One region of the Paenibacillus sp. FSL H8-0048 genome, then DNA from elsewhere that is predicted to be linked to it. Evidence: riboswitches for the same ligand, from Rfam matches in the RefSeq annotation. Region 1 holds a riboswitch; the other holds the start of a gene.
What was found. A riboswitch is a leader RNA that binds a small molecule or an ion and turns the genes downstream of it on or off. The one in region 1 is predicted to bind cyclic di-GMP.
Positions count from the first base shown of each region.

Region 1 (16,238 bases):
CATCATTGCCGGATTACTGAGACCGGCAGATCTGGGGCTCTATGCGGTAGCGGTCAGCCTGTCGCGTATGGTGAACTTCTTCGCGAATTCAATCACGGTGGTGCTCTTCCCGAAAGCCTCCGAGATGTCGAAGGACGAAGCGGTTGCCCTTACCTTCAAGGCTTTCCGGATCAGTACTACCTGTACTTTGCTAGGCGCAGTGTTCCTGATGCTGGTAGCGCCCTTTGTCATCCCGCTGCTCTACGGCAAGGATTTCAATACCGCGCTTACCGTGTTCCGCCTGCTGCTGCTGGAAGTGACCATCAGCGGCGGGACGCTGATTCTGGCTCAGGTGTTCATGGCGCTGGGCAAGCCGAAGTTCGTATCCATCCTGCAGGGGGTCGGCCTGATCCTGGTGATTCCGCTGCTCTTCCTGCTGGTGCCGAAGTTCGGATTGTTCGGAGCCGGGGTGGCGATGCTCTCATCAGCCGTGCTGCGGTTCCTGTTCATTATTCTCAATATCAGGTACAACCTGAAGGTCAAGCTTCCGCGGCTGCTCATTAACGCCCAGGACCTTCAGTGGATGAAGACGACGATGAATTCGTATATTCGCAAGAAACCTATGGATGTGTAGGCAGTTAAGGGTTTTGATTCAAGCGTTTAGAGTAAGACTCAAATGGCTTGTAGCTGGTTTAGCGAGCCGAGAACACGAGGCGAGCCCTTATCTGCTTAAAAAACTATGGGATGGTGTTGGAGAAGCGGAGGGGAAGTTTGGAGCTGTAGGAACGAAGTGTCCGCCTGAAAGCTTTTCGAAGAAAAGCTCGCATCGGAAGCATAAGCAGTTCTCTGATTTCACCCGCTAACAGCGGTCCAATCAAGGAAATCAGAGAACAACAGCGGCCAGAAGCCCAAACATTCCCCGCAGCGACGACACACACCAGACCATATAAGGAGGATACCTATCATGGATTCAGTAACAAGCGTGCTTGGCGGTCGGGGCAGCTACCCTGTCTCGGCGGTCATCATTGCCCAGGACGATGAAGTTCGGATATCCAAAGCGATTCAGTCCTGCCGGTTATTCGCCGATGAGGTGGTCGTAATCGACGGAGGAAGCAAAGACGGGACCGTAGGGCTATCCGAGAGCCTGGGATGCCGGGTGTATGTCAACCCCTGGCCCGGATATGCGAAGCAAAGGGAATTCGGAGTGGAACGTGCCATCCATGATTGGGTCTTCCTGATTGATACCGATGAAGTGGTCAGCGAGGAGCTGGCCCGGGATATCCTGGAGCGCAAGCCGGGACTGACCGATGCTACGGTGGCATTCTCGCTGTACCGGATTGGCGACTTCCTCGGCAAATGGCTGGATAAAGGCGAATACCTGGTGCGGCTGTATAACCGCAAGGAATACGGTATCCGCAACTCTCTGGTGCATGAGATGCCCGAGGTGTCCGAGGAACGGACGGTGAAGCTGAACGGAACGCTGTGGCATCAAGGCTTCCGCAGCATCAACGACCATGTCGCCCGGTTCAACAAATACACCGATCTGGAAGCAGAGAGTGCGTTCGCCAGCGGCAAGCCGTTCAAGCTGAGCCACCTGCTCCTGCGTCCGCCCGCACGGTTCCTGCAGAAGTACTTCCTGCATGGCCTGTTCAAGAAAGGCATCTCGGGCTTCGCGGTATCCGTCTTCTGGGTGATGTATGAATTCATGGTCGGCTTCAAGCATTACGAATTGCACAGCGCAGGCAGGCTGGCCCGGCATAACGAAGCGGGTCAGGCCGAGAAGGAGAACAAGGGGGAGAGAAGCTATGTCGTACAATGACGGACTCAACATTATGACGACCGGCCTCAGCTGGCCCTCATTACAGCCCGGAGGACTGAACACCTATTTCAAATCCGTGTGTGAACAGCTCTCCTCACGGAACCGGGTGCATGCCCTGATTTGCAGCCAAGAAACGCCGGAGACGCCGAAGGAACTGATCATCCACAATGCCGGTGATCCGAAGGAGACCATCTGGAAGCGCAAGGATGCCTTCCAGCGCAAGGCGGCCTCCCTGATGGGGGACGGCAGCGGGCGGATCGATATCCTCTACACCCACTTCGCCCCTTACGGCATCGGGCCTGCAATTGAAGCGAAGAAGCGGGGGATTCCGGTCATCATGACCTTCCACGGCCCGTGGAACGAAGAGATGAAGATTGAAGGTCAAGGCATCAAGCATAAGGTCAAAACAACGATTGCCAAGTCGATAGAACATAAGGCTTACAAGCTGGCGGACAAATTCATCGTCCTCAGCGATTACTTCCGTAACATGCTGCACGAACTGCACGGTGTACCGCTGCACAAGATTACCGTCATTCCGGGAGCGGCGAATGTCGAGCGGTTCACCCCCGCTCCGAACCGGCTGGCGATCCGCCGGACCCTGAATCTGCCGGAAGGCGCGACCACCGTCCTGACGGTCCGCCGGCTGATGAACCGGATGGGGCTGCTGCAGCTGCTGGAAGCCTGGAAGCAGGTGGCGGAGAGGTTCCCGAACGCGATTCTGCTGATCGGGGGCAAGGGCCCGCTGCGCGGGGAGCTGGAAGAGCGGATCGCCGATTACGGATTGGGCAACAAAGTCCGCCTGCTCGGCTACATTCCCGATCATGAGCTGGCCTCCTATTATCAGGCAGCGGATATGTTCGTTGTTCCTTCCCAGGCGCTGGAAGGCTTCGGCCTGATTACCGTTGAGGCTTTGGCCTCGGGGCTGCCGGTGATGGCTACGCCGGTCGGCGGCAACAAGGAGATCCTCCAGGGCTTCCGGCCGGAGCTGCTGTTCAAGAGTGCAGCCAGCGAGGATATGGCGGAGGGCATGATTCATATGCTGAGCAACCGCAAGCTGCTGCCGGGCCGGGACGAGTGCCGGAATCATGTGCTGGAGAAGTACACCTGGCAGCATGTGGGCGACAAGATTGAATCTTTATTCCTCGAAACCTTGGGAAAGGGTGTGAGCGTAGGATGATCAAAGTCGCTTATATCGACCACACCGCCAAATGGAGCGGGGGCGAAGTCGCCCTGTTCAACATCCTCACCAACATCGGTGAGCAGATTGAGCCGCTGGTGATCCTGGCGGAGGAAGGCACGCTTGCGGAACGTCTGCGGGAGAAGGGCATCGATGTCCGCATTATCCCGCTGGATGAGAGCATCCGCAGCCGCGGCCGTAATGCCGTGAACCTCGGGGCTCCGGCGGCTGCGATGAAGCTGCTGGCCTATGGCCGCAAGCTGGCTCCGCTGCTGAAGGAGGAGAAGGTGGATTGTGTGCATACCAATTCCCTGAAATCGGCCTTCTACGGAGCTGTTGCTGCCAAAAAAGCAGGCGTGCCGCTGATCTGGCACATCCGGGACCACATCGGGGCGCCTTATCTGAAACCGGTTGTCGCCAAGGCGATCCGGCTGCTGTCACGCCTGCTGCCGAACGGGGTCATTGCCAATTCCCACTCCACGCTGAATGCGCTGGAGCTGCCGCGCTCGAAGAAGACGCTGGTCGTCTACTCAGCCTTCGCCAAGGCGATCGGCGAAGGAATCGGCCGGCGGGAGCGGAAGGACTTTAACGTCCTGCTGGTCGGGCGGCTCGCCCACTGGAAAGGCCAGCATATTGTGCTGGAAGCGGCTAAGGCCTTCAAGCAGGACAGCCGCGTGAAATTCTGGCTGGCCGGTGACGCCCTGTTCGGGGAGGAAGAATACAAACAGGAATTAATTCAGCAGATGCAGCGGGATGGCATCACCAATGTCAGCCTGCTGGGTCATGTGGATGATATACAAGGACTCATGAACCAAGCGGATTTACTGATCCATACGTCGATCACTCCTGAGCCGTTCGGCCAGGTCATCGTCGAAGGCATGGCGGCCGGACTGCCGGTGATTGCCTCTAATGAAGGCGGACCGGTAGAGATCGTAGTTCCTGGTGAGACAGGACTGCTGATCCAGCCCGGAGATGCCTCTGTACTTGCAGACTCCATCACCTGGATGCTGAACCATCCCGAAGAGCGTAGACGGATGGCAGACAATGGAATGAGACGGGTGAAAGAGCATTTTGTCATCGAGAACACGGTCAAGGACATCGTCGCTTACTACAAAGGTCTGCTGGCAGTCACCTGACCTTCCCGCTCCATAATGCTTAAGGCTTGCATCACATCTGTCTCTAACCATGCGTTCACTGCTTGATGATGCTGCTCCATAAAACTTTGAGGATGATTCACATGAAAATTGCGATAGCGCACGATTATTTAATCCAGATGGGCGGGGCGGAACGGGTGGTGGAGGTGTTTCATCACATGTACCCGGAGGCTCCGATCTTCACAACGGTTTTTAACGGAAGCCGCCTGACCGATAACCTCAAAGATGCCGATATCCGGGCCTCCTGGCTGCAGAAGATTCCGGGAGTGAAGCGTAATTTCAAAGGGGTGCTCCCGCTCTACCCCATGGCAGTCCGCGATTTGGACTTCAGCGGGTATGATATCGTTCTTAGCTCCAGCAGTGCATTTATGAAAAGCATCCAGGTGCCCGAATCCACCTTCCATCTGTGCTACTGTCATACGCCGATGCGCTTCGCCTGGGACTATGACACGTACATGGAGCGGCAATCGAATTCTGGGTTGTTCAAAAGACTGCTTAAGGTGTATATGCAGCGGCTCAAGAACTGGGATCAGCGCACCTCCAAAAATGTGAACCAGTTCGTCGCCAACTCCTCCGTCGTGAAGACGCGGATTCAGAACTATTACCACCGGGATTCCGATGTGATTTTCCCGCCGATCAATACGGCCCGCTTCACCAGCTCCCCGAGCATTGGAGATTATTATCTGATTGTCTCGCGGCTGGTCTCCTACAAGCGGATCGATCTGGCGGTGGAGGCGTTCAACCGTAACGGTCTGAAGCTGTATATTGTCGGGGACGGACCGGACCGCAAGCGTCTGGAAGGCATGGCCAAGGGAAATGTATCGTTTCTGGGCCGGCTGGAGGATGAGGAAGTCACAGGGCTGATGTCCCAGTGCCGGGCGTTTGTTTTCCCGGGGGAAGAGGATTTCGGCATCACGCCGCTGGAGGCGAATGCTGCTGGAAGACCGGTTATCGCCTATCAGGCCGGGGGAGCGCTGGACACGATTATTCCATACGTTAACGGCGTATTTTTCCAGCACCAGGAAGTTGATGATTTGCTTAAGGCCATTGATGAGGTGGAGTCCTATGCGTGGGATATCGACCAGATTATGGGCCATGCACGCAAATTCGATGAGCAGGCGTTTATGGTTCAGTTCAAGCAGTATGTGGAACAGGCCTACGTCAATTTCCTAAAAGGAGGATGAAAGTATGAAACTCGCAGTGATTGGTACCGGCTATGTAGGACTTGTATCAGGCGTATGCTTTACCCTAAATGGAAATCATGTCATCTGTGTGGATAAGGATGAGGAGAAAATCACTAAGCTGAACCGGATGGAATCTCCCATCTATGAGCCGGGCATTGAGGCCCTGATCGAGATGAATCTGCGCGAGGGCCGGCTGAGCTTCTCGTCCGATCTTCAGGAGTCGGTCCGCCGCTCGGATATCGTCATTCTTGCCGTGGGTACACCGTCCCTGCCGGGCGGCGAAGCCGACCTCAGATATATCGAAGGAGCGGCTGCCGAGATTGCGCAGGCGATGGAGGGCTATAAGATTATTATGACCAAGTCGACTGTCCCCGTTGGCACCAATGAGCGTATCCGCCAGCTGATCTCCTCCCTCACGAATCATCCCTTCGATATCGTCTCTGCGCCTGAATTCCTCCGTGAAGGCTCTGCCATCCGCGACACGCTTCATCCCGACCGGATCGTGATCGGACTCGACAATCCTGAACTGGAGCCGACCATGCGCGAGCTGCATAAGGGCTTCACAGAGAATGTATTCGTCACGGATATCCGCAGCGCCGAGATGATCAAATATGCCTCGAATGCTTTTCTGGCGACGAAGATTTCCTTCATTAATGAGATTGCCAACATTTGCGAAAAGGTAGGAGCGGATGTCACCGAAGTCGCAGGCGGCATGGGGATGGACCAGAGAATCGGTTCGACCTTCCTGCAAGCCGGTATCGGCTATGGCGGCTCCTGCTTCCCGAAAGACACCAATGCGCTGATCCAGATTGCCGGTAACGTGGATTATGAGTTCAAGCTGCTCAAATCCGTCGTTGAAGTCAATAAAGGCCAGCGCTTCATGATTATCTCCAAGCTCCATGAATCGCTGGGCAGCCTGCGCGGTGCGGTTATCGGCATCTGGGGGCTTGCCTTCAAGCCCAATACCGATGATGTCCGCGAGGCCCCGGCCCGTGAGATCGTCGAGGCGCTGGTCGCCGAGGGCGCCATTGTGAAGCTGTACGATCCCATCGCTGCGGATAACTTCCGCAAGGAATACGATCATCCGCAGCTCCGCTGGTGCGGACTGGCGGAGGAGGCGGCCGAGGGCAGCGATGCCGTCTGCCTGCTGACCGACTGGAGCCAGTTCAAGGAGATCAACCTGCACGCGCTTGCGGGAACCATGCGCCGCCAGGTGCTGATCGACGGCCGCAACGTCTATACCAAAGAGCAGATCGAGGGCACCGGCCTTGAGTACATCTCCGTCGGCCGCCCGCAGATGGGCGGGCTTAGCGGATTCTCCGCCAGCGTGGCTGGCGCGGTGTAGCTGGCGATCCACTTGAAGGCGTTACGCCGGAAGTAGGCTGCGCGGCGAAATGAAGGGGATAAATCCCCTTGAATGGGCCGAAAGTGGGCCGCGCGGCGAAATGAAGGGGATAAATCCCCTTGAATGGGCCGAAAGTGGGCCGCGCGGCAAAATGAAGGGGATAAATCCCCTTGAATGGGCCGAAAGTGGGCTGCGCGGAGAAATGAAGGGGATAAATCCCCTTGAATGGGCCGAAAGTGGGCCGCGCGGCGAAATGAAAGGGATAAATCCCTTTGAATGTGCCTAAAGTGGGCTACGCGGTGAAATGAGAGGGATAAATCCCTCTGAAGGTGCTTAAAGTTGGCTGGATGTGGAAATGAGGAGCACAAGTGCCCCTGATTTCTCGGATTCGAGCCAATTGGAGCAACTGAGCAGCATTTGTGTCCCGTACTTAAACTAACCAGCTTCTGCCGCCGCAAATTTGTGCGGCAAGCCCTTGGAACAAGAGTCTTGATTCCCGGTTTTGAATTCCGGTCTTGGAATTCTTGCTTTCTCTAGCCGCTAGGTCAGCGGCGACGCCTTGGAACAAGCGGCAGCCCGCTCCTATTGCCGCTACAACAAGCCGGCAATACCCGGATCTTTAGCCGGGAGCTTCGCCTGCGGGCGAAGCGGTTATGAAATCACAAGCCTGTTATGAAATGGAGCGGAGAGGAATTTTGGAGCTGTAGGAGCGTAGCGTCCGCCTAAAAGCTTTCCGCAGGAAAGCTCGCTTCGGAAGCATATGCTGTATTTGGATTTCTACCGCGAGGAGCGGTTTTAATCAGGAAATCCAAATTGGGCAGGGGCCGTAAGCCCAAAATTCCTTGCAGCGACCCTCATAACAGGCGGGGTTTTAACTTACAACCGCAATAAGAAATACCCAATAACAATACGATATGGAGGGTTCACTATGAAACTAGTACTTCTATCAGGCGGCTCAGGCAAGCGGCTCTGGCCGTTGTCCAATGATTCACGCTCCAAGCAATTTCTGAAGGTACTGGCAAGTCCGGCAGGTGAACCGGAATCAATGGTACAACGGGTATGGAGACAGCTGGAGGAGAATGGCATGGCCGGGTCCTCTTATCTGGCGACCGGACGCAGCCAGGTGGAGATGATCCAGAGCCAGCTCGGCAGCGGGGTGCCGATCATCGTGGAGCCGGAGCGGCGGGATACCTTCCCGGCCATTGCGCTGACGGCGGCCTATCTGTATTCCATCGCGGGAGTTTCCCCAAGCGAGACCGTGGCGATTCTGCCGGTGGACCCATACGTGGAATCCTCCTTTTTCGAAACGGTGCTGCAACTGGAGAACACTATGCTGGTGAGCGGAGCGAACCTGGCGCTGATGGGCGTAGTGCCCGAGCATGCTTCGGAGAAATACGGCTACATTATTCCAACGGGCGCAGATGCGGGAGCGAATGGTTATCTGCAGGTCAGCCACTTCCAGGAGAAGCCGGACCGTGTGCAGGCCGAGGAGCTGATCAGCCAGGGCGCGCTCTGGAACTGCGGGGTGTTCGCCTTCCGCCTGGGTTACCTGCTGGATATTCTGCAGCGCAAAGGGCTGCCGCTGAATTACGAGGAGCTGCAGAAGCAGTATAAGCTGCTGTCTTCCATCAGCTTCGATTATGAAGTGGTGGAGAAAGAGGAGAACATCGTCGTGCAGCCGTACGCAGGATTCTGGAAGGACCTGGGTACCTGGAACACCCTGACCGAGGAAATGACCAGCAACCATGTCGGCAAGGGCTTCGTAACGGCAGACTCCGAGGGCACCTCGCTCATTAACGAGCTGGATATTCCGATTACCGTGATCGGGGCGAAGGATCTGATTATCGCCGCCAGCCCGGACGGCATTCTGGTGACACACAAGACCGAGAGTCCGCGGATCAAGGAAGTGCTGAAGACCTTTGAACAAAGACCGATGTACGAGGAACGCCGCTGGGGCCACTACAAGGTGATCGACTATGTGAAATATGACGAGGGCAACGAGGTGCTGACCAAGCGGATTTTCATCAATGAGGGTAAGAATATCAGCTATCAGCTGCATCACAAACGCAGTGAAATCTGGACCTTCGTCAGCGGGGAAGCCAGCATAGTCATCAATGAGAAGATGCATACGGTGAAGGCGGGAGATGTGGTGCGGATACCGGAAGGGACCAAGCATGCCATTCTGGCTCTTACCGATGTGGAGTTCATTGAGGTGCAGACCGGGTCTGAGCTGGTAGAGGAAGACAACATCCGTATTACTCTGGACTGGGAGGATATAGCGCTACATCAGTTCATTTCGTAGGTCTAACTTATCTATTTAACCAATTGTTACAAAATCAAAACAGGTACTCGGAACTATTTATTCGGAGAAATTCGCGTTTGCTCTACAAAAAAATTGCATAAAGACGATAATTTACGGTAAGAGGGATTGATCCTTCCAAAACGACAAAGGCAAACCTGATCGAAAGACAGGGACGCAAAGCTATAGGGCCTTCGCAAGAGTGGCAGCCTGGCTACCGAAAGGAAGAGAATATTGTGAAAACTTACCGTAAGTCTCGTTTGCTCTGCGCTGTGCTGTCGCTGGCCGTGGTATGGTCTGCTGTACCTGTGGGACTGGGAATCGCCCCTTCCACCGTCAAGGCTGCCCCTTCTGAAGGAGCGCCGGTGAACCCTAACGCCTCAGCCGAGGCGGTCAAGCTGCTGAACAATCTGTATGAAATCTCGGGAAATGGAATCATTACAGGCCAGCATGACTATTTCGAGAGTCCGGATGAGCTGAGCAACAAGCTGAAGGGAACAAGCGGACAATACGCAGCACTGCATGGTTATGAGCTTGGAGCAATCGGTGGGCAGAGTGAGAGCGGAGTAGCTGCACAACGCAAAAATATCGTCTGGAGTGCGACGAACTGGTCCAGAGCAGGCGGCATTGTCGCTATGACCTTCCACCAGAATCTGCCGGGCACCAAGTACGAATGGTCCAATGTGCAGAAGTCAATCACCCAGGCGCAATTTAACAAATACGTAACCCCCGGAACACCAGAGTATAATGCGCTGATCACCGATCTGGATAAAGTAGCTGTCTCTCTGAAAAGCCTGCGGGATGCTAAGGTTCCGATCCTCTGGAGACCTTACCATGAAATGAACGGCGGCTGGTTCTGGTGGGGGAAGAAAGATAATTTTGCAGCATTGTGGAATATTATGTATGACCGGTTCGTGAACGTTCATCAGTTAAATAATCTGCTCTGGGTATGGAACCCGAATGCGCCGAATGCAAACTCCGATCCCTATCCACGGACTTATCCGGGTGCGGACAGAGTGGATGTGCTGGCGGCGGATATATACAATAATGACTACTTGAATAAATACCATGATGATCTGACCAGCCTGGCTGGCGGCAAGCCGATAGGCATCGGCGAGAACGGTGAAATGCCAAATATCTCGAAGCTGAAGCTGACCCAGCAGAATTATGTGTTTATGATGAACTGGGGCAAGATGCTCTACGAGAATAACAGCACAGCTACGATCAAGAATTTCATGAATGACAGCTACACACTGACCCGTGACCAATATAAGGCCTGGTCTGCTCCGGCGGCGGCTCCTAAGCCAACCGCAACGCCGACACCAACACCAACCGTAACACCGACACCAACTGCAACACCAACGCCGACGCCAACTGCAACGCCGACACCAACACCAACCGTAACACCGACGCCAACTGCAACGCCGACACCAACACCAACCGTAACACCGACGCCAACTGCAACGCCTACCGCAACACCTACCGTTGCGCCGAAGCCGGTCCCAACTCCCGGTGATACGGAGGGTAAGCCTGCCCAGAATGGCTTGCTTGGAGAATACTTCAAGAACATGACGCTCTCGGGGACACCGGTTATGGTCCGTAACGATGATGTCATCAGCTTCAATTGGCGTCAGGGTACCCCTAATGCCGCACTTGGAGTAGATTACTTCTCGATCCGCTGGACCGGCCAGATTAAGCCCGCTTACAGTGAGACTTATCAGTTCTATACTACATCGGATGACGGTATCCGCTTGTGGGTGAACGGCACAGCCGTCATTGACAGCTGGGTCAAGCAGAGCGGAACGGCCCGCACAGGAAGCATAGCCTTGACTGCCGGGCAACTGTACGACATCAAGGTAGAGTATTACGAGAATGCAGGCGATGCGAATGTTCATCTGATGTGGCAGAGTCCCAGCCAGGTGAAGGGAACCGTACCTGCAAGTGCGCTTTTCTCCAGGGCAGGCAACACATCCATACCTGCTCCGGCTGCAACCGCAGTACCGACCACGGTACCAGCAGCGACAGCAGCACCAGCGCAGACAGCAACGCCGGCACCAGTAACGACACCAATGCCAGCACCAACACTGACGCCATTACCGGCACCGACACCAACGCCAACACCGGTGCCAACGCCGACAGCGGCTCCTGTTCCCGTTCCTACTCCTACAGCAACACCGGTGGATCTGCCGGTAGAAGTCCCTGCTGCTAATGGATTGTACGCGGAATACTTCAATAACATGACGCTTTCGGGCGAACCCGCTGTAGTGCGTACCGATGCTGTGCTTGATTTCAACTGGCGCCAGGGCTCGCCGGATGCCGCTATCGGCATAGACTTCTTCTCTGTCCGCTGGAGCGGGAAGATTAAGCCGCTGTACACGGAGACTTATCAGTTCTATACCCATTCCGATGACGGTATCCGCGTACGGGTGAACGGTGAGCTTGTGATTGACAGCTGGGTGAAGCAGAGCGGCACTGAACGCATGGGCAGCATCAGCCTGACCGCAGGCGAGCTGTATGATATCCAGGTAGAGTATTATGAGAATCAAGGGGATGCAAAAGCGCGGCTGATGTGGCAGAGTCCGAGCCAGGCCAAGGGTACCGTTCCGGCAAGCGCGCTGTTCCTCCCGTCCGCTTCCTAAGCTCATAAGGTCCGCAGCTGTGTTCATCATTGGCGCTGTTACTGGTTAAGACGTTACAATTATAAATCCTGTAAGCCACACTCTTAATGGCCCTGCTTACCAGCAGGGCTACTAAGCTATAGAAAGGCAGACAATCCGGGTGGTATAACCTCAGGGTTCTGCCGGAGAAGTGTGGCTGGAGAAAGGAGATTACATTGAACACTTACCGTAAGTACAGGCTATATACAACTATTTTCCCTCTAATCCTTATCCTTTCATTACTTCCATGGGGGGAAGGGCGCAGTCTGCCCGCAGCCGCCAAGGTTACGGCACCTGCCGCCCCCGCTCCCATAAAGCCCATTAATCCTTCGGCCTCCAAGGAGGCTTCCGCACTGTTAAGCTATCTCAGTGATCTTAGCGGCAAGGGGATGATCTCCGGCCAGCATGATTACCTGGAGAGCCCCGATGAATTCAATAATAAGCTCCGCACAACAAGCGGCCGCTATGCGGTTCTGCATGGCTATGAGCTGGGAGCTATAGGCAATCAATCCAAGGAGACCATTGCCAGACAGCGTCAGGCTGTCGTGGACAGTGCTATACGGTGGCATGAGGGTGGTGGCATTGTCGCCATGACCTTCCATCAGAATCTGCCGGGAACCGCGCCGGTATGGACCAATGTGCAGAAGCCGATTACCCAGAGTCAATTCAAGCTGTATATCACTCCCGGAACGCCGCAGTACAAAGCATTAGTTGCCGAGCTGGATGAAGTGGCCAAGTATCTGGGCGAGCTGCGCGATGCCGGAGTTCCGGTGCTATGGCGGCCCTATCATGAAATGAACGGCGGCTGGTTCTGGTGGGGGCAGAAGGATGACTTCGCGAAGCTCTGGGACCTGGTCTATGACCGCATGGTGAATAAGCATAAGCTGAACAATCTGCTGTGGGTGTGGAATCCAAATGCCGAGAACAAGTCGTCTGAGCCGTATGCCGCCTATTTTCCCGGCACCGCCAAGGTGGATATTCTGGCCGCCGATATTTATGACAATGATTTCAAGCAGTCCTATTATGATAGCCTCCTGAAGCTTGCGGACGGCAAACCGATCGGCATCGGGGAGAGCGGAGAGCTTCCAGACCCTGTCATCATGTCTCAAAAGCAAAGCAAATGGGTATATACGATGACATGGGGCAAGATGCTGGTTGAGAATAACCCGACTGTGAAAATTCAAAGCTTCATGAACCATAAATACACAGTATCGCGGGAGGATTACAAGCTGGCGGCGGGTGTCAAAACCCATGCGGCGGCTGTAAGCTCAAGGAACGGCCTGCGAGGCCAATATTATGGCAATATGGACCTGTCCGGCACACCGCTGCTTACCCGTAATGACAGCACCCTTCAATTCAACTGGCATGGCAATTCACCGGCCTCCGGCCTGCCCAAAGATGCATTCTCGGTACGCTGGACCGGGACCCTTAAGCCTCTCTACAGTGAAAAGTATACGTTCACCGCTTCTTCGGATGACGGCATCCGCGTATGGATCGGCGGCAAGCTCCTGATCGACAACTGGAAGAATCAGAGCAGCGCGGGTAAGGAGGGCAGCATCACCCTTTCCGTAAATACCCCTTACGCCATCAAGGTAGAGTATTATGAGAACCGCGGGGATGCCAGCGTCAGTCTGATGTGGAGAAGCCAGAGCCAGAAGCAGATGATTATCCCACAGAGTGCGCTGACGCTTCCTTAAGGAAGCCCCGCAGCAGAAGAAGCGTGACGTTATCCCGGTACAGCATAGAATTCCGGAAGAAAGCGAGGACAAGGGAATGAGGACTAGAGTTCAAAAGAAACCCGGTAAATATCTCCACAGGCTACTAAAATTCGCAGCATTGATCATCTTGATTCTGTTGTCCGTCTCTGTCTTCGGAGATTACGGGACGAAGGACGGTGAAGAGGATGTGGATCTGTCTTCATTGTCGGCGGCTAAGGATGCCGGTCCTGAGATGCCGGAAGGAACGGTTCTATGGCAGCTTGGCAAGCATGACGGCTCTGCCGATGAGTTCAAGGCGGCGGGGTCAAGCGGGGTGAAAAAGACGCTCAGCATAGCCTCAACCACTGCCAGGTCGGGAGAGCTGAAGTCACTGCCCTCCGGCCTGCACGGGGAGACCAACCCGGAGCTGCGGATTCAGTATGAGCTGGATAAGATCCCGGAGCACGGGGTCTTATTTCGCGTGAGCATTATCGATGCTTACAAGTCTGTACCCCAGATGAGCGTATTCTCCAACGGTCAACTCTCAGGCATCATTCAGATCGCCGGGATTGCCGGAACCGGCAGCAAATACGATTTCCGCAAAACCTATGAGCTGTACATTCCCAAAGAGCAGCTCATCAGCGGCACCAACGAGCTGACGCTGCGGACGGCCAGGGGAATCTATTCCTCAGAAGCTGAGGATAAGTACAACTGGTGGACATGGGATAATCTCAGTCTGGAGGCGCTCAAGTCTCCGGTTAAGGAGCCGATCCATGGCAGCTATACGCTGACCGGGACGGTGGTGAATAACAAGCAGTTTTATTTTGACGAGGGGGCGGTTACCCATCTGCCCTATATTATGAAGTGGCTGGGCGTAGCCTACAGCGGTAATATCATGCGTACCAGCTGTGCCAGTGATGTGGGCCGTTCCTGTGAGAAGATGGATGAGTACTACAAGGTCCTGAAGGATTACAATATGCAGGCCGTAGCGCTCTATCTGCATACAGGCGATATCAAGCTGAAGGCAGACGGCACGCTGCCCGAGGATGCCGAGAAGAAGCTGACGGATTATTTCCAGAAGTACAGTCCGTACTTCCAGTACTACGAGGTGGATAACGAACCGGGCCTGTTCAACCGTTCCAAAGCGGTCAATCTGGCCATAGCAGAGTGGCTGAACAGCAAGGGAAAGACAATTGCGCCGCATCTGCAGACGGTTGCACCCGGATGGGCCTACTGGCCGGGCTACAGCGAAGATTCGTGCGGCAACCAGAAGGGGCCGGTGAAGCAGTGCGGGGACCCGGACGGCTGGGAACGTGACCCGAAGCAGCGGGATGAGCTTGAGACGGTAACGGATCTGACGAATGGCCATTCTTATGGCGATTCCTATATTTTCGGTCAGGGCGGGAGCTTCACGGAGAACCTGAAGACCTTCGGGGGATCGGTAGACGGCCTTAGCAAAAAAATGCTCGCCACCGAGTTCGGCACCTCGGACTCTCATGTGGACGCGTATCAATACGGGGCCAAGGAGCGGACCTCGGCGGTGTTCGACCGGATTATGCGGGCACATATCGGCTATGCCGAGATGTTCGTGCAGCATGCCGCCTTCTTCAAGAATTTCAGCCTGTTCAAATACGGCTTCAATCTGGAGGATCATGATCCGGCGGCTACAGAGATCTACTACACCAAGGAAGGCGAAGAATCCCGTGTCAGTATCATGCGCAGGCTGGATCTGGCTTATGCCACACACGGCGCTCCGCTGACCTATCAGATCAGCAATAAGGAGGAGCTGAAGGATAAGCTGGTCTACGTAAGAGCCGTGGACACCTCCACGCTTGAGCCGCTCGCGGGCAGCAAGGCGACATCCAACAAGGTGCTGGTGAACTTCGTCAATTTCGAGCAGACCGAGCGGACCGTTAAGGTCAAGATCACTATGCCGAAAAAAACGGAGTACGAAGGAGAACGGTTCGGCAAGGGCGATACTTATGAGGAGGCCCGCAGCTATGTAACCGGCAGAGCCGCTTCGCCGGAGCTGGAATTCACGGAGACGCTGGCTCCGGGAGAAGGCGTGCAGTACATTCTGGAGCCTTCCTCCGAGGTGGCAGATACGGCGCCGCAGGGTCTGAAGGCAACTGCTGTCAAAGGATTATCTATGCATCTGAACTGGCTGGAAGCCCCCGGAGCAAGCTATGAAGTGCTCCGGGCGGACGGCCCGGACGAGAAGCTGAAGGTCATCGCTACAGCGGTGAAGGGAACGGAGTATAACGACAGCAAGCTGAAGGAAGGCACACTTTATACTTATGCTGTACGGGTGTCCGGCTCTGGCGTGATGTCAGAGAAGACACAGATTACAGCAACCGGACTTGTCCCGCTGGACCGGGCAGGCTGGAAGGTGACGTCCAGTGTGAGTAAGGAGGCATCCAATCCGGGAGGTGCCATTGACGGAGACCGGCGGACCCGCTGGGATACGGTCAAGCATCAGGCTTCGGGGGAGTACTTCCAGATTGATCTGGGCGCAGAACATACGGTAGAAGCTATAGATATGGATTATCCTTTATCACCCTATGACTATCCGCGCGGCTACATTGTGCAGGTATCGGATGATGCCAAGAGCTGGAGACAGGTTGCAGCGGGCAAAGGCGGGCTGGCGAAGACCAAGATTACGTTTGCCCCGGTCAAGACCCGGCATATTAAGATTACCCAGACAGGCTCCGGCGGCAACTATTGGTCCATTCAGGAGCTGCAGGTGTATTCAAGAGAATGAACGACGGCATAATAACCTCCGTGGAACTCAGCCCACCGGGGTTTTTTTCTGTCCTGGAATCATAAACATTACTATAAAATACATGGGGCTAAGGCGGATACCCGGCTCCGGGGAAGGTGTGAACCGGTTCATGACTCATCTTGCAGATCAAATCATTCTGCTGCTG
Region 1 is NZ_JBBODF010000001.1:3,400,387-3,416,624, reverse strand. Features, by position in the region: gene NSU18_RS14465 (oligosaccharide flippase family protein) at 1-613, shown strand, start outside; gene NSU18_RS14460 (glycosyltransferase family 2 protein) at 944-1,798, shown strand; gene NSU18_RS14455 (glycosyltransferase family 4 protein) at 1,785-2,975, shown strand; gene NSU18_RS14450 (glycosyltransferase family 4 protein) at 2,972-4,111, shown strand; gene NSU18_RS14445 (glycosyltransferase) at 4,213-5,313, shown strand; gene NSU18_RS14440 (UDP-glucose dehydrogenase family protein) at 5,318-6,658, shown strand; gene NSU18_RS14435 (sugar phosphate nucleotidyltransferase) at 7,587-8,960, shown strand; cyclic di-GMP riboswitch class I at 9,099-9,179, shown strand; gene NSU18_RS14430 (PA14 domain-containing protein) at 9,194-11,596, shown strand; gene NSU18_RS14425 (glycosyl hydrolase) at 11,791-13,311, shown strand; gene NSU18_RS14420 (discoidin domain-containing protein) at 13,388-16,072, shown strand; gene NSU18_RS14415 (potassium/proton antiporter) at 16,203-16,238, shown strand, end outside.

Region 2 (16,238 bases), 740 kb from region 1:
CCTTATATTACAACAATTAGCTCACACTACGTCGTAGCCCTGATCTTCAATAGCAGCCTTGATCTTATCCAGGCTTACCGTATTCTCATCGAATTCAACCGCCACCGTCTTCGCCGGCAGATCCACCTTCGCCGCAGCGCCTACACCGCTAACAGCCTTCTCTACAGCACTTACACAATGACCGCAGGACATTCCTTCAACATTCAGTGTTACGTTCGACATTTGAATTACCTCCTAATTGTTGTTGGTACACGATTAATTTGTGTTCATATTCTACAACCGGAATATAGATTGTTGCGTGAAGAAAGGATAGCTGTGCTTGATTGTACTTTGTACAACAGATGCCGGACAAATCAGCCTCTGAATGGAATCTATTGTATTTCGCACATTAGATTTTCAGCTTTTAGGCTCTTTCATCCTATTTCCCTGACTTCAATTGTACAGAATACAATAGAATGGATATTTTCATCGTTAAACAGGAATTCTATTGCACAAAGTACAATCAGACCCTTGTTTGTTGTTTCTTCTTCCTCTGAAACTGCAGGAGCGCCAGCGACCGCCTTGTCCAAGGATTTCTTTCACTAAGGCGGTATCAATCATGAAATCCGTGGACAACAGCGGCCGAAAGTTCTAAATTCAACGCAGTTACATCCACCATATTTGTACTTTTGATTCTCACAGTTCCATTTCTCCAGGCCCAACCTTTATTTCATCAGCTTGTTCACCGTAACCAGCAGCTCGTCAATGACCTCATGCTCACCGGCTTCGATCCGTTCAATAATACAGCTCTTCATATGGCCTTCAAGCAGCAGCTTGCCGACACTGTTCAGGGCCGCCTGCACCGCCGCCAGCTGATTCAGCACATCATCACAGTAGGTATCCCGTTCAATCATGCCTTTCACTCCACGGATCTGTCCTTCAATCCGGTTCAGCCGGGTCGTCAGCCCATTCTTGAATTCCGGGGAATGATGACTCTTACGCACACCGGAAGCAGAAGAATGGCAGGCTTCGGCAGGGTCCCGTCCGGCAGGGTCCTTCTCATTTGTAGACACAGGAATCAGCCTCCTTACGTACCAATATAATATACCCCCCATGGGTATGTCAAGCTGCAGGAATAAAGAATCGCCGCTTAAGGAATACCAATTAGAATGGCGCCGCTTTCCTTAAACGGCCTTTCAGAACTCCTGTACAAGCGCTGCATAAAAAGGATTGACCCCCTATTCAAATTTGAATATAATAAGGTCTGCAACTTATCAATTTCAATTAAAGGAGTATGAACAACATGCATAACAAAGAGAGCAATCTGAAGCTTGTCGTTGCCGGACTGCTGCTCGGCATTCTGATGTCGGCCATGGATAATACGATTGTTGCCGCAGCGATGGGCACGATTGTCTCTGATCTCGGGGGACTTGATAAAATCGTCTGGGTCACCTCCGCCTACATGGTCATGGTGATGGCCGGCACCCCGATCTTCGGCAAACTGTCCGATATGTACGGACGCAAACGGTTCTACATCTTCGGACTCATCGTCTTCCTGATCGGCTCCGCACTGTGCGGAACGGCTACCAGCATCACCCAGCTTAGTATTTACCGTGCGATTCAAGGGATTGGCGGCGGCGCACTCATGCCGATTGCCTTCACGATTGTCTTCGACATTTTCCCGCCTGAGAAAAGAGGCAAGCTCACCGGACTCTTCGGTGCTGTCTTCGGGATCTCCAGTGTAATTGGGCCTCTGCTGGGTGCATATATCACCGAATATGTGAGCTGGAACTGGATTTTCTATATTAACCTGCCCATCGGGATTGTCTCGTTCTTCTTTATTATGACCTCCTATAAGGAATCCATATCGCATTCCAAACAGCGGATTGACTGGGGCGGCGCTTTCACCCTGGTGGCAGGGATTATCTGCCTGATGTTCGCCCTGGAGCTTGGCGGTAACCAGTATGCTTGGGATTCTGCAGCCATTCTTGGACTGTTCGCTGCGTTCGCCGTGCTGCTGATCGCCTTCATTATCATTGAAAAATTCGCGGCAGAGCCGGTTATTTCTTTCGCCATGTTCCGGCAGCGCCTGTTCGCGACCAGCAGTATACTGGGCTTGTTCTATGGTTCGGCATTCATTGTAGCAACGGTATATATCCCAATATACGTCCAGGGGGTATACGGCGGCTCCGCCACCAACTCCGGCCTGATTCTGATGCCGATGATGATCGGAACCGTAATCGGCAGCCAGTCCGGCGGCCTGCTTACTACTAAAACGAGCTTCCGCAACATCATGCTGCTGTCAGCAGTCTGCTTCGTGGGCGGGATTTACTCCCTCAGCACCTTGACCCCGGAGACCCCCCGGATGGCGCTTAATGCCTTCATGGCACTGACCGGCTTCGGCGTGGGCTTCTCCTTCTCCGTGCTCAGCCTGTCTTCGATCCAGCATTTCGACATGCGCCAGCGCGGTTCGGCAACCTCCACCAGTACCTTCATGCGCTCGCTCGGAATGACGCTGGGGATTACGATCTTCGGCATTATCCAGCGCAACCATTTCGCCTCCCAGCTGAGCGCAGCCTTCGGAGACAGCGGCCAGGCCGCTTCCTTCGGCGACCCGCGTTCCGCGTTAACACCCGAGGCCAGAGCACAGATTCCGGCGCCTGTCCTTGAGAAAATCACGAACTCACTGTCTTCGTCGATCTCACATACCTTCTTGTGGGCCATCGTTCCGGCAGTGCTTACCGTGGTCTTCGTCCTGCTGATGCCGAAGGACCGTCTGCTGCCGCAGGGCAGCCAGCACGCTGCTGATAACGAACGGAGGTAAGCCCATGCCCATGAAGCTGGCAATTCTGGGACTTTTGCTGGAACGGGATATGCATCCTTATGAGATCACGCTTGTTATGAAGGAACGCTCCATGGACCGGGTGATCAAGATGCAGACAGGTTCATTATATTATGCGGTCGATAAGCTGGCAGCAGGCGGCCATATTGAGGCGGTTGAGATCATCCACAGCCCGGACCGGCCGGACAAAACCATCTACCGGATCACTGACAAAGGCAAGACCTTCATGGAGCAGCTTATTCTGCAGCAGATCCGAAAAAGCGATCCCATGTACCATCCGGTACAGATCGCTCTGTCACTCACGCATTTGATTGACCAGGAGAAGGTCGAAAGCCTGCTGGAAGAGCGTATCCGCGAGGCAGAGCATGAGGTAAACCTCGCCTATCAGCTATACGAGGAGCATATCGCCGTGGTACCGCGTTCGGTGCTGCATCTGATGTACGGCAGATACGAGCATTGCCAGACTGAGCTGAAGTGGCTGAAGCGCCTGTATGAGGATGTGGCCGCCCGCAGACTGAATGATATCGGCAGACCTATTATCGCAGATGAATAGAAGTGAATAGCCGCTGTGATTGTTTAGCGGAGACCTTATGTGTTTATTAGCAAGTGGAAACGGCTTTACTGTCCTTTTAGGGGCGGTACCGTTTCAAAATTCTTATATTTGGAGCAAACCGCTGGCGAGGGGCTAAAGCTGTGTCAGCCCCCGCCTGACGTATATTCTGGAAAGGGAAGTGAAGCCGTGATGAGCGATGATAAAAAGCCGATCAGAGACGAGCGTGACCACCCGGAGCAATACCCTACGGACAAGCCCAGCCTGTTCGATGTAGATGAGGACCAGCAGAATGTGGACCCGATACCCGTAGAGGACCTGACACTTGAGAAAGAGGAAGAGAAGGATAAAGAGACCACGAAGCACCGTTCCTCCAGTGATAAGAGATACCACACCGGATTCTAAAGGTGTAAGCTTGTCCGGTAACATAACGAGAGCATTCTCAAGCTAATAGTATGGAGGGATCACATTGCTGAGAGCGTTACCCCTTAACCGGCGCGGCATACCCGCCAGCCGTATTGCCCTTGGCTGCATGGGACTGGGCGGCGGCTGGGACCGCGAGCCGGTCACGGCTGCGAATATGAAGCAGGGACATGAGGCGCTGGATGCGGCGCTGTCGATAGGTATTAATTTTTTTGACCATGCCGATATCTACACCCGGGGCAAGGCGGAGAAGGTGTTCGGGCAGATCTTCAAGGAACGGCCGGGGCTGCGCGAGGGCATTCTCCTCCAGTCTAAATGCGGCATCAAGCTGATGGAGCCGGGAGACCTCTCCAATAGCTTCGACCTCTCCAAGGAGCACATTCTGTCCAGCGTTGATGGAACTCTAGCACGGCTGGGCACAGAGTATATTGATATTCTGCTGCTGCACCGCCCCGATCCGTTAATGGACCCTGAAGAGGTGGCAGAAGCGCTGCATCAGCTCAAGGCCTCCGGCAAGGTACGCCACTTCGGAGTCTCCAACATGAGCGCTGCCCAGATCCAGCTGCTGCAGACTTATTGCGACGAGCCGTTTATTGTCAATCAGCTGCATATGAGCCTGTACAAAATCAGCTGGGTCGACGCCGTACTTAGCGTGAACCGCGATCCGTGGAAGGACATTACGTTCCCGGAGGGCACCATGGAGTATTGCCGTGCCGGGAACATCCAGCTCCAGGCCTGGGGCCCGCTGGCCCAGGGACTTTTCAGCGGACGGCCGCTTGAAGGCCAGCCGGAGAATGTTGTGAATACAGCGGCCATGGTACGGAGACTCGCTAACGAGAAGGACGCGGCACCCGAGGCTATCGTGCTGGCTTGGCTAATGACGCATCCCGCAGCCATTCAGCCTGTGATCGGCACAGTGAATCCGCAGCGGATCGCTGCCTGTGCTGGCGCGGACCAGCTGGAGTTATCCCGCAAGGAATGGTATGAGTTGTACGTTACTTCGCGCGGGGAGAAGCTTCCTTGAGTTTGTGGGCACTTGGGTGGACGCTCCGCTGTTTAAGCGGTATACGTAACACCCCATCATAAGAGAATATCATTTGATTTCTCTTCCAAAACAGAAAGCAGCGATTCTCTTTTAACGGAAGGATCGCTGCTTTTGGGACAACCCCTTCTTTGCCAAGAAACACTAACCCATTCGTTTAGCCAACTGGTTCAGCATCTGAATTGTATTCGGTTTTTCGCATACATCGGGCCCGTACGCCTCCCACTTTTGCCCCATTCAGGTGCACTTTGCTGTTAGTGTTAACCGTGGACACCCGTTAAGAGAATAGAGATAATGAGTTTAACGAGGAGGTGTCCGCATGAGTGGAACACGGAGAAGCTACAATGAAGAATACAAAAGACAGGCCGTAAAGTACATCCAGGAGCAGACGAAAACGGTGGCGGAATTGGCCCTGGAGCTGGATGTCCCCGCCAAAACGTTGCATAAATGGCTAGGTCAGTACCGGCAGTTTGAGAATGAGCCCATCATTACTCCAGACAAATACAGAGAGCTGGAACGTCAACTGAAGGAGCGGGAGCAAGAACTCGCAGACCTGACAGAGGAGATGGCCATCCTAAAAAAAGCCGTGCACATCTTCAGCAATCCAAAGAACTGAGATTTCGGTTTATTGAAGATCATCGCTCCGAGTTCCGCGTGGAGAAGATGTGCAGTGTCTTTCAGGTGTCCCGGAGCGGGTATTACAAATGGAGAACAGCGAAGCCCAGCCCTCAAGCCACTCGTAAAGCCTTGTTGCTAAAGCGGATTGCCTATCATTTTCACGACTCTAAGGGTCGCTATGGCAGCCCCAAAATCAAGGTTCTCCTAGTGCGTGAAGGGCACCAGGTCAGTGAACGCACGGTAGGCAAGTACATGAAAGAACTGGGGCTGCGCTCTTGTGTCGCAAAGAGATTTCGCGTATGCACCACCGACTCCAACCATCCGCTACCCATTGCCCCCAACTTGTTAAACCAGCAATTTCACACGGAAAAGCCGAACCAGACGTGGGTAGCGGATATCACCTACATTCCCTGCCGGGAAGGACGAATGTACTTGGCGAGCGTGCTGGACCTGTGTACCCGGGAGATTGTCGGCTGGCGGCTTAGCGACCGGATGACCACTGACCTCGTACAGGGCGCTCTGGACGCTGCCTACCAGGCCAAACGCCCCGGAAAGGGCTTGATTCACCATTCGGATCGAGGCTCCCAGTACGCCTCTGCAGACTACCGGGAACGCCTAAAGACGTACCAGATGACCGCAAGCATGAGCCGCAAAGGAAACTGTTATGATAACGCCTGTATCGAATCTTTTCACAGCCTCTTAAAAAAAGAGTTGGTGTACTGGAATCGATTTAAAACGAAGCAACAGGCGTATGATGCCATTTTCCAGTACATTGAATTTTTCTACAACCGTAAACGAATCCATGGGGCACTGGGGTACGTTTCTCCGGTTCAGTTTGCAGCCACATTTAAGCGAAAAACGTTGTAGGTTTTGTCTACTTTCTTGACAGGAGTCCACTTATGCTCCTCATTTCTGCTCCCCGCCGACTTTTGCCCCATTCAGGTGCACTTATGCTCCTCATTTCCGCTCCCCGCCAACTTTTGCTCCATTCAGGTGCACTTATGCTCTTCATTTCCACACTCCACTAACTTTCGCCGCATTCAGGGGCACTAATGCCCTCATTTCCGCTCCCCACCAACTTTTGCTCCATTCAGGTGCACCTGTACTCACCTCACTCCGCTCCTGCCACCCGCCCCATCCGTTCTTTATAAAGAACATTTGTGAAAAACAGCGATAACCGCAGTTACAGCGAGATATCCCACCTAATTCGTACTTTATTGCGAACATTCCGCTGAAATTAACATTTTTCTTTTCCAAGCGGCGCAGTGTATGATTTGCTTACGATATTGTTCTTTATAAAGAACGAATATAACGAATAACTCATTAGCAAGTTGAGAGGGGGCTTAGCTATGTACCCCAGATCTGCCAAGCGGCGCAAACGAACAACCAGGAAGCTCGGCCTGCGGATTCTGCAATCGGGTATGGCTGTATCTGTGCTTTTGATCTATACCTCAGGCCAGATCGGCAGCACCTATGGAGAGTTCAACACCTCGCAGGAGCAGATCAGCTCCATCGGGCTGTGCTCGGTATTCCCGGGTCAGATTGAACAGCTGTTATCGGAATTAGGCGGGCATCTAAGCACCCTCGTAGAGCTGAAAGCTTCCCTTGGCAGCCATAGCATCAGTGGAGTGTATAACACCTCAGCCGCTACCGGAGAGCTGTCGCTTGCCGAGCTGGATCAGGCTGCAGACGAACTCTCGTCTGAGCTCACTCAAGCTGGCAGCGAGATCGGTCTGCTGGAGAAGCAACTAAGCTTCAACGTGACGGTCTGGCAACAAATTCTGCAGGAAATTGGCTATGCAGCGGCCATTCTGCACAAGCTCGGAGGGTATATGGTGAATCTCGATCCTAACTGTCTGGAAATCCGTGATGCACAGTTCTTTGACCAGATTCAAGAGAGTCTTCAGCAAAGCGGGATTCTCTCGGAGCCGCTGGCGGAGACGTTAAGCGGAATTGTGCAATACCTTGGCTCGATTCATGATATCGGCGGTTCCTTGCCTACCGGTAATCCCGACCGCGTCTTACTCCGGCAGGATGACTACAGCTTCCCCGCTGAGGAGCCTGTGCTCTCATTCGTAACCAGCGCCTATCAAGTAGATTCGCAGGTATCCCCTGCGCTGCTGGCCGCGTATGAGCAGTTGAATACCGAATTAACAGCGTCCAAGGATACCCTGACCTCCACCATCCACACCTTAGAGGAACAGCTGGCAGAGATCGCTGGTGCCAAGACGGCCCTTGAGGACAAGGCGAAGGCACAGCAGGAGGAAGAGAAACGCCTGACGCTGGAAAAGACCGATAAGGCCAGAGCGGAAGAGGCCGAACGGCTCGCCATAGAGAAGCAGAAGGCTGCTGACGAAGCGCTGAAGCTGGAGCATGAACAAGCCCGGAACCAGCCGCCCGCAACCAGTCCTCCTGACAAAAGCCAGCCGGCAGAGGAGCCCGCTCCAACAGCGCCTGTACAGGATACTCCAGTCCCCACAGCTTCAGCAGCAGCAGAGGTTATTGCTCCAGCGGCCACTCCTGTGCCTGAGATTCTTTTACCGGAACCCACTCCAGATCAAGGACCTAACGGCGTAATTCCGGGCACTGTGATGGACGACGGGCAGCCTGCTCCTGCAGCTACACCGTCTCCACAATCCGACACCAGCAAAGGCGGCGAATAAGATGCGCATCCGAAAAATAGCAGGTACGATCATCTCCACACTGATTCTGATTGTGTTCCTCGTGCTGATCACAGCCGTTGTGATCTCCAAAGCCTCCGGCGGCGAGCCCTCCTTCTTCGGCTATCAGATTAAGACGGTTTTGTCCGGCTCCATGGAGCCAGGCATCCAGACCGGTTCCATTGTGGCCATTAAGCCGGGCGGAGACATGACGCGGTTCCAGAAGGGCGATGTGATCACTTTTCTGAATCCGGATAATATTCTGATCACCCACCGCGTGGTCGATGCCGAGCTGAACAGTGCGCTGGGGCAAGCCAGCTATATCACCAAGGGCGACAATAATGATGCAGCCGACACCGCGCCCGTCAGTTCCACGAATGTGGTAGGTGAGTACACCGGCGTAACCGTCCCCTATGTGGGCTATGCCATGAGCTTCGCAGTCTCCAAAGCCGGCAGCGTAGTGCTGATGATTATTCCCGGGCTGCTTCTGCTCCTCTACGCGCTGTATTCTTCCTGGAAGGCCGTTGCGGCACTGGAAAAGAAGAACGTGGCTTCATCCGCAGCCAGCGGAGGCGGGCCGGATAGTCTGACTGACCTCGTCCAATGATCGATTGTCCTCTCCCGTTTACGAAACGCGGAGCCACAATACAGCTCTACAAAGCAGACTCATAAGAGAGGGATGAACAAATGAACGTCAAAAAAACATTAGGTCTCGGCGTTGTATCGGCAGCATTAGGCTTAACCCTGGTCGGCGGAGGTACCTTCGCTTACTTCAGCAGTACCTCTACTTCTTCAGCTTCTTTTAACAACGGAACCCTATCATTGAAATCTGATCCCTCTGTCATTGTTAATCTCAGTAATCTCAAGCCGGGAGATACAGTCTTACGGGACTTCAAGCTCAAAAATGACGGAACGCTCAATATTCCCAAAGTGGTACTGCGCACCTCGTCCGCCATTACAGACGCCCAAGGTGATAACGGTACGCATAATTTCAAGGATGATATTATTGTGACCTTCCTAGTAAACAAGGATAAAAAGGAATCACCGCTTCTGGTCATCTCGCTGGCCGATCTGGAGAAGGAGAGTCCCGATCTGGTGGCCCGGGGAATTCTCGGAGCAATCTTAGGCGGAGAGAAATCCGGCATCAAAGCCGGTACCTCGGATGACCTGACCATTCAATTCGCCTTCAAGGAGACCCTCCAGCCGCAGAACTATTATCAGGGCGATACGCTTGCGCTGACGCTGAATTTTGAAGCCAACCAGGAAAAAGGCAGTCTCAAATAATTTCAGGGCAAAACAAACCATTCGAGGAGGAAATCAATCATGGGTATCAAAAAAACATTGGGTCTTGGCGTAGCATCGGCGGCACTGGGCTTGTCTTTAATCGGCGGGGGCACCTTCGCTTACTTCAGCTCCACAGCCACCAGCACGGCAACCTTCGCCGCAGGTACGCTGAAGCTCGGCTCTTCCTTCAATACTCCGGTAGCGTTGACGAATCTGAAGCCGGGAGACTACACCGTCCGCACCTTCACCTTGTCCAATGACGGCACACTGGATATCAAATTCCTCAAGCTGGCCACCACTTACACCGTAACCGATGCCAAGGGCGATAACGCGGGCCAGGATCTCGGAGACCACTTCAAGGTCAAGCTTCTCGATAACACGTACACCGGCGGTTCACTAAGCGGTCATGTGCTGTCCGAGATCTCCCTGAAGGATCTGAAGAACACCCCCAGCTACGATCTCGTAGCAGCAGGTGTACTGCCAGGAGGGATTGCCGCAGCCGGGTCCAAGACCTTTAAGATCGCCTTCGAGTTCGTAGACAACAGCCAAGATCAGAACATTTTCCAGGGTGACGGCCTAGCTCTGAACTGGACCTTCGATGCACTTCAAGGACTGGGAGAGGCCAAGTAAGTCAACACTCAAGTGGAAAACGGCTTTGCCGTCCTTTGAAAGGACGATACCGTTTCAGCAAGACGGCACATCCTTCCCCCAACCGGGCCGGGTGTGCCGTTTCCTTTTCCCAGGCTGCCGGGCTTAATGATTTTTGTCCGATTTGCGGTTTTTTGTTATACTGACAAGTGAAAACGGCTTTGCCTTTCTATGAGGGCGGTACCGTTTCAGTGAGAAAGATAAGGATATAGCGCGAAGCATATCACTTCTTATCTTTTAATAAAAAGTACGGAGGGCGTTGTAATCGTGTCAGATACTATGGGAGGCCGCATCCACAAACTCCGGCTGGAGAAGGGCTATTCGCTATCCGAGCTTGCGGATAAGGCTGATGTGGCGAAATCATATCTCAGTAATGTAGAACGCAATATTCAATCCAACCCCTCCATTCAATTCATCGAAAAAATCGCTGACGCGCTTCAGGTATCCATTCATGCACTGCTGTATGGCGGACTGGCAGAGACGGAAGAACAGGCTCTGGACGGGGAATGGTTCCGGCTGGTTCAGGAGGCCATGGCCTCCGGTATAAGCAAACGTGAATTCAAGGAATTCCTTGATTACCAGAAATGGCGGATGGAACAAAAGGACAATTAAACGCAGCATTGTATGTCACAGGGAAGACTCCGCACGGCAGGGAGGCCGCCTTCGGCGAAGGCATGCTTTCAAGCGGCATACAGAAAAGGCACAGCGTACCGGGCGCTGTGCCTTTTCTGTATGTATCGCAGCAATGATGACCGTCCTTACATCGCCTGGAGCGCCTTCTCACTTAGAAACCGGCGGATCTCCTCCGCCGCGATCCCCGCCTGCTTGGCAGACATCAGCAAGTGCACCCATTCTAAATCCAGATCTACTGCCTGCAGCTCGTCATTCCCCTGGTTGGACATATCCAAGAAATCTCCTCCTAGAATTTTCGCGTCCCCAGGCAGTCCGGCCATCATAGTAGTATTGCTACTTTGTAGTATCTCTACTTTAGATCCGAGACTTTGTGCCCCTGTCTTTCGGCAGGTTTACCTTTTACTGGACCCTTTCCATCATGAAAGGATCTGGCAAGAATCGATGAAACCGTTCTCCGCAATAACATTATACAAGATCATGCGCGATTAGTGTGTCGTTTTCTGGAATTTTTTTATGATAAAATGTGAGGAAACTTAGCTAATATTGCCAGTGGCTTGTATAAATATTTCCAGTTCCAAGTTCAAACCCTAGGTAATAGTTTAAATATACTAAAGGGAACTCTAACTGCTCCGCCTTACCGCTGCGCGCAACATCGCATAGAGACAATTACCCATTTGTATGGATTACGGACAGTGATATGGATTGAACTTGTTGAAAATTTAAGTTAAGGAAAAAGTGGCGGAGGGGAATTTTGGAACTGGAGGAGCGGTAGCGACCGCCTTTGTCTGCGGATTTCAACCGTTAACAACGGGATAAAATCAAGAAATCTGCAGACAACAGCGGCCGGAGGTCCAAAACTTCTCTGGAGTCACGGCCAATCCCAAAGCATAAAAATCAATTTGTTCAATTAAAATACATGATTAATGCCTATTTATGATAGTTCCGTATGAATACTGTAATGAATCATGCCAAATTGCGAACGGATTGACCGAAAGTATGAATTGATTTACCCCGCCGGAAAGTAGCACAATAAGGTGAGAATGAAACCGCAAACATTTGCAGCTCCGCCAAGTGGCACACTGGATGCCCCGCGTGGAGTTTATCCGTTAGGAGGACCTATTCATGGCAGTCAAAGAGCCCTATAACGACACAGTATGGAGCAAATACTACGGCCCCAACCTGGGCTACATCCAAGAAAGATATGAGCAATTTGTCAAGGACCCCTCTTCTGTTGAACAACATTACCGCGATCTCTTCACCGTATCCGGTCCCCCTCCGCTGGCACCCGATGCCGAGAGGGCTCCAAGGCCTGCCGTATCAGCAGATGCGCAGTGGCTCAAGAAGGCTGTCAAGGCCTCGAAGCTGATCGCAAATATTCGAATATATGGCCATATGGCTGCAGACATTGATCCGCTGGAGCGCAGCACGAACCCGATGGCCAAATGGCTGGAGCTGGAGACCTACGAGCTTACCCGCGAGGATCTTAATGCTCTGCCTGCTTCGCTGATCTGGGATAATGCCCCTGCGGATGTGCATACCGCGATGGATGCCGTCCATAGAATGCGTCAGGCCTATACCCAGACCATTGCCTATGAATTCGGGCATGTACACGATGAACGCGAGCTGCGCTGGCTCAACAGCCAGGCGGAATCAATGACCTCCCCTGCCCCGCTGAATAATACAGAGCGCAAGGAGCTGCTGAAGCGGCTGGTTCAGGTGGAGCATTTCGAGACCTTCCTGCACAAGACCTTCGTCGGGCAGAAACGGTTCAGCCTGGAGGGCAATGATGCCCTCGTGCCGATGCTGGATGAGATTGTGCGGGCCGCCGCGCATGACGGCGCAGAGCATATCCTGATGGGCATGGCCCACCGCGGAAGACTTAATGTGCTGGCTCATATTCTGGGCAAGCCCTATGATATTATTTTCTCGGAATTCCATCACTCGCCGAACAAAGAGCTGTTCCCTTCGGAAGGCTCTATGGGTGTGACCTACGGCTGGAGCGGTGATGTGAAGTATCATCTCGGGGCTGACCGCGCCGTCCGCGAAGGCGAGACCGTTCGCACCCGGATCACGCTGGCCAATAACCCGAGCCATCTTGAATTTGTCAATCCTGTCGTCGAGGGCTTCACACGCGCCGCACAGGAAGAGCGCAATGCTCCGGGACTGCCTAAGCTGAACACAAGCAAGGCTATGGCTGTGCTGATGCACGGCGATGCCGCCTTCCCTGGCGAAGGTATTGTCGCTGAGACGCTTAATATCGGCAAATTGCAGGGTTATCAGAATGGCGGTACCGTGCATATTATCGTCAATAACCGGATCGGCTTCACCACAGAGAGCGAGGACTCCCGCTCCACCCATTATGCCAGCGACCTGGCCAAAGGGTATGAGATTCCGGTCGTGCACGTCAATGCCGATGACCCGGAAGCCTGTATTGCCGCTGTCCGTCTGGCCAGTGCTTACCGCCATATGTTCAAGAAGGACTTCCTGATTGATCTGATCGGCTACCGCCGCCACGGGCATAATGAAATGGATGATCCCGAGACAACTCAACCGATTGTGTACGGCAAAGTGCGCAACCACCCTACCGTCTACCGCTCCTATGCGGAGCGTCTTCAACGCGAGAAGGTGGTCACTGCCGATGATGTGAAGAACATGATTGCCGAGGCTGAGAGTGTCCTTCAGCAGGCCTTCGACCAGATGAAGGAAGGCAAGCAAAAGAATGCGGAGTCTAAGACCGTCGTCGCGCTGGATAACGATAGTCTCCAGCAGCGTCCTACAGCCTTCCCTCTGGCCGGTCTGCAGGAGATTAACCGCGAGCTGCTGCGCGTACCGGCCGGCTTCAAGGTCTATCCGAAGCTGGAACGGATTCTGCAGCGCCGCAAGGATGCACTGAATGACGGAGAGCGGGTAGACTGGGCGCTGGCAGAGACACTTGCCTTCGCTACGATCCTGAAGGACGGCACGCCGATCCGCCTCAGCGGACAGGATGCACAGCGCGGCACCTTCGCCCACCGCCATCTGGTGCTGCACGACAGCGAGAACGGGGAACTCTATGCTCCACTGCATCAGCTGAGTGATGCCGGCGCTTCCTTCGGCGTCTACAACAGTCCGCTGTCCGAGGCCTCTGTCCTTGGCTTCGAATATGGTTATAATGTGTTCGCACCGGAGACTTTCGTTATCTGGGAAGCTCAATACGGAGACTTCGCCAATGCCGCTCAGGTCATTATTGACCAGTTCATTTCCGCCGGCCGCGCCAAGTGGACGCAGCGCAGCAATCTGACGATCCTGCTGCCTCACGGCTACGAGGGCCAAGGACCAGAGCACTCCAGCGGTAGATTGGAACGGTTCCTCCAGCTCTCCGCCGAGGAGAACTGGACTGTAGCCAACCTGACCACTGCTGCGCAGTATTTCCATCTGCTCCGCCGTCAGGCCGCGCTCTGCGGACAACCGGATGCCCGGCCGCTGGTGATCATGGCGCCGAAGAGCCTGATCCGTAACACGCGCAGTACCTCAGCCGGAGCAGACCTCGCTTCGGGCACCTTCCAGGCGGTTCTTCCCGAGCCGCTGCTCGGCAGTAAGCCGGAAGCCGTGAAGCGCCTCGTGGTATGCAGCGGCAAGGTGGCCATCGACCTGCAGACAGAGCTTGAGGCGACGCGCGGACAGGACTTCTCCTGGCTGCACATTTTGCGCATGGAACAGCTCTATCCGTTCCCGGAACGCGAGCTTGGTACTCACCTTAGCGGCTTCAGCTCTCTGGAGGAGATCGTCTGGGTACAGGAGGAACCGAAGAATATGGGCGGCTGGACGTATGCCGAATCCCGGCTGCGCGCCATCGCACCGCAGAAGGTCACTGTCCAGTACATCGGACGTCCGGACCGTTCCAGCCCGGCCAGCGGCTACGCAGATGTCCACAGCTTCGAGCAGCGGCGCATTGTACGGGAAGCCCTGAAATTGAATGCTGCAGTGCAAGCACCTGTACCGTCTTCCTGAGCACAGCAAGGCGGTCATCCAATATCACGCACACCACTATATTTGGGGAGGTACGGCCTGTGTCCGAGATAAAAGTACCCGATTTGGGCGAATCGATTTCCGAAGGAACGATCTACAAATGGCTGGTTAAAGAGGGCGATACTGTCGGCCAGGGGGATGTGCTTGCCGAGCTTGAGACTGACAAGGTCAATCTCGAGATCAGTGCGGAGGAGGACGGCGTCATCTCCTCCATCCTGCGCCAGGCGGGCGAGAACGTTGCCGTTGGCGAAGCCATCGGCATCATCGGCATCATCGGCAGCGCCGCTGGAGCAGCTGCTGCCAGCAAGCCGGCAGCAGACAGCGTTCCGCAGGGCGGCAGCGCGCCTGCTGCTGCCGCAAGTGCCGCAGCGCCTGAACCGGCCGCTGCGGTAACGGCTCCAGCCGCCGCCGAAGGTGCGGCGGCAGGCACTGCGGCCCTGGCCTCGCCGGGGGCGCGCAAGCTGGCGCGGGAGCGGGGCATCGACCTCGGCGAGGTCAGTGCCCGCGACCCAATCGGCCGGATCGGTCAGGCCGATGTGGATGGTCATAGCGCCGCCGGGCCGCAGGCCGCTGCGCAAGCGGCTCCGGCGGCGCGGCCGGAGCCGGCGAAGCCCGCGCCGCCGGCAGCGGGCAAGGCGCCGCATGCCGAGGACGGCAAAGCCACCGAGCGCAAGCGCATGTCGCGGCGGCGGCTGACGATTGCCAGCCGCCTGGTCGAAGCGCAGCAGACGGCTGCGATGCTGACCACCTTCAACGAGGTGGACATGACCGCGATTCTCGACATCCGCAAGCGCCGCAAGGATGCCTTCAAGGAGAAGCACGAGGTTGGACTCGGCTTCATGTCCTTCTTCACCAAGGCAGTCATCGGCGCGCTCAAGGCTTACCCGATGCTGAATGCGGAGATCGACGGGGAAGATCTCCTGCTGAAGAAATATTACGACATCGGCATTGCCGTAGCTGCCAAGGAAGGCCTGGTTGTACCGGTCGTCCGCGATGCCGACCGGCTTAGCTTCCCTGAGATCGAGCGGCGGATCGGCGAGCTGGCCTCCAAGGCGCGGGCGAATACGCTCAGCCTGCCGGAGCTTCAGGGTGGAACCTTCACGATCACGAACGGCGGAGTATTCGGCTCCCTGCTGTCCACACCGATCCTCAACACCCCGCAGGTCGGCATTCTCGGCATGCACAAGATCCAGCTGCGCCCCATCGCGCTGGATGAGGAACGCACGGTCAACCGTCCGATGATGTACATCGCCTTGTCCTACGATCACCGGATCGTGGACGGATCAGAAGCGGTCAGCTTCCTGGTCAGAGTCAAGGAATTGCTGGAGGACCCGGAATCTCTGTTGCTGGAAGGTTAATTCTCCGGCCACATAGTTTCTCCATCCACTTACATGATAAACATAAAGGCACCCGGCGGAGCGTAACCTTACGCTTCCCGGATGCCTTTTTTGTCTATCTGCTGACTCCGCCATACCCGCTCATACCAACATGCGCCTGTTCCCGGCAGCCCACGCGCATCACCCAATCCAATTGTAATCGGTTTTTCGACCA
Region 2 is NZ_JBBODF010000001.1:4,139,751-4,155,988, forward strand. Features, by position in the region: gene NSU18_RS17540 (copper ion binding protein) at 22-222, opposite strand; gene NSU18_RS17545 (metal-sensitive transcriptional regulator) at 705-983, opposite strand; gene NSU18_RS17550 (MDR family MFS transporter) at 1,283-2,803, shown strand; gene NSU18_RS17555 (PadR family transcriptional regulator) at 2,808-3,374, shown strand; gene NSU18_RS17560 (hypothetical protein) at 3,564-3,776, shown strand; gene NSU18_RS17565 (aldo/keto reductase) at 3,841-4,818, shown strand; gene NSU18_RS17570 (transposase) at 5,156-5,452, shown strand; gene NSU18_RS17575 (IS3 family transposase) at 5,464-6,321, shown strand; gene NSU18_RS17580 (hypothetical protein) at 6,804-8,117, shown strand; gene sipW (signal peptidase I SipW) at 8,119-8,721, shown strand; gene NSU18_RS17590 (TasA family protein) at 8,802-9,398, shown strand; gene NSU18_RS17595 (TasA family protein) at 9,438-10,028, shown strand; gene NSU18_RS17600 (helix-turn-helix domain-containing protein) at 10,326-10,658, shown strand; gene NSU18_RS17605 (anti-repressor SinI family protein) at 10,805-10,948, opposite strand; cyclic di-GMP riboswitch class I at 10,983-11,086, opposite strand; gene NSU18_RS17610 (2-oxoglutarate dehydrogenase E1 component) at 11,802-14,669, shown strand; gene odhB (2-oxoglutarate dehydrogenase complex dihydrolipoyllysine-residue succinyltransferase) at 14,729-16,045, shown strand; gene NSU18_RS17620 (hypothetical protein) at 16,114-16,238, opposite strand, start outside.
Region 2: linked by a shared signal. The riboswitch ahead of NSU18_RS17605 (anti-repressor SinI family protein) and the one ahead of NSU18_RS14430 (PA14 domain-containing protein) in region 1 are both predicted to bind cyclic di-GMP.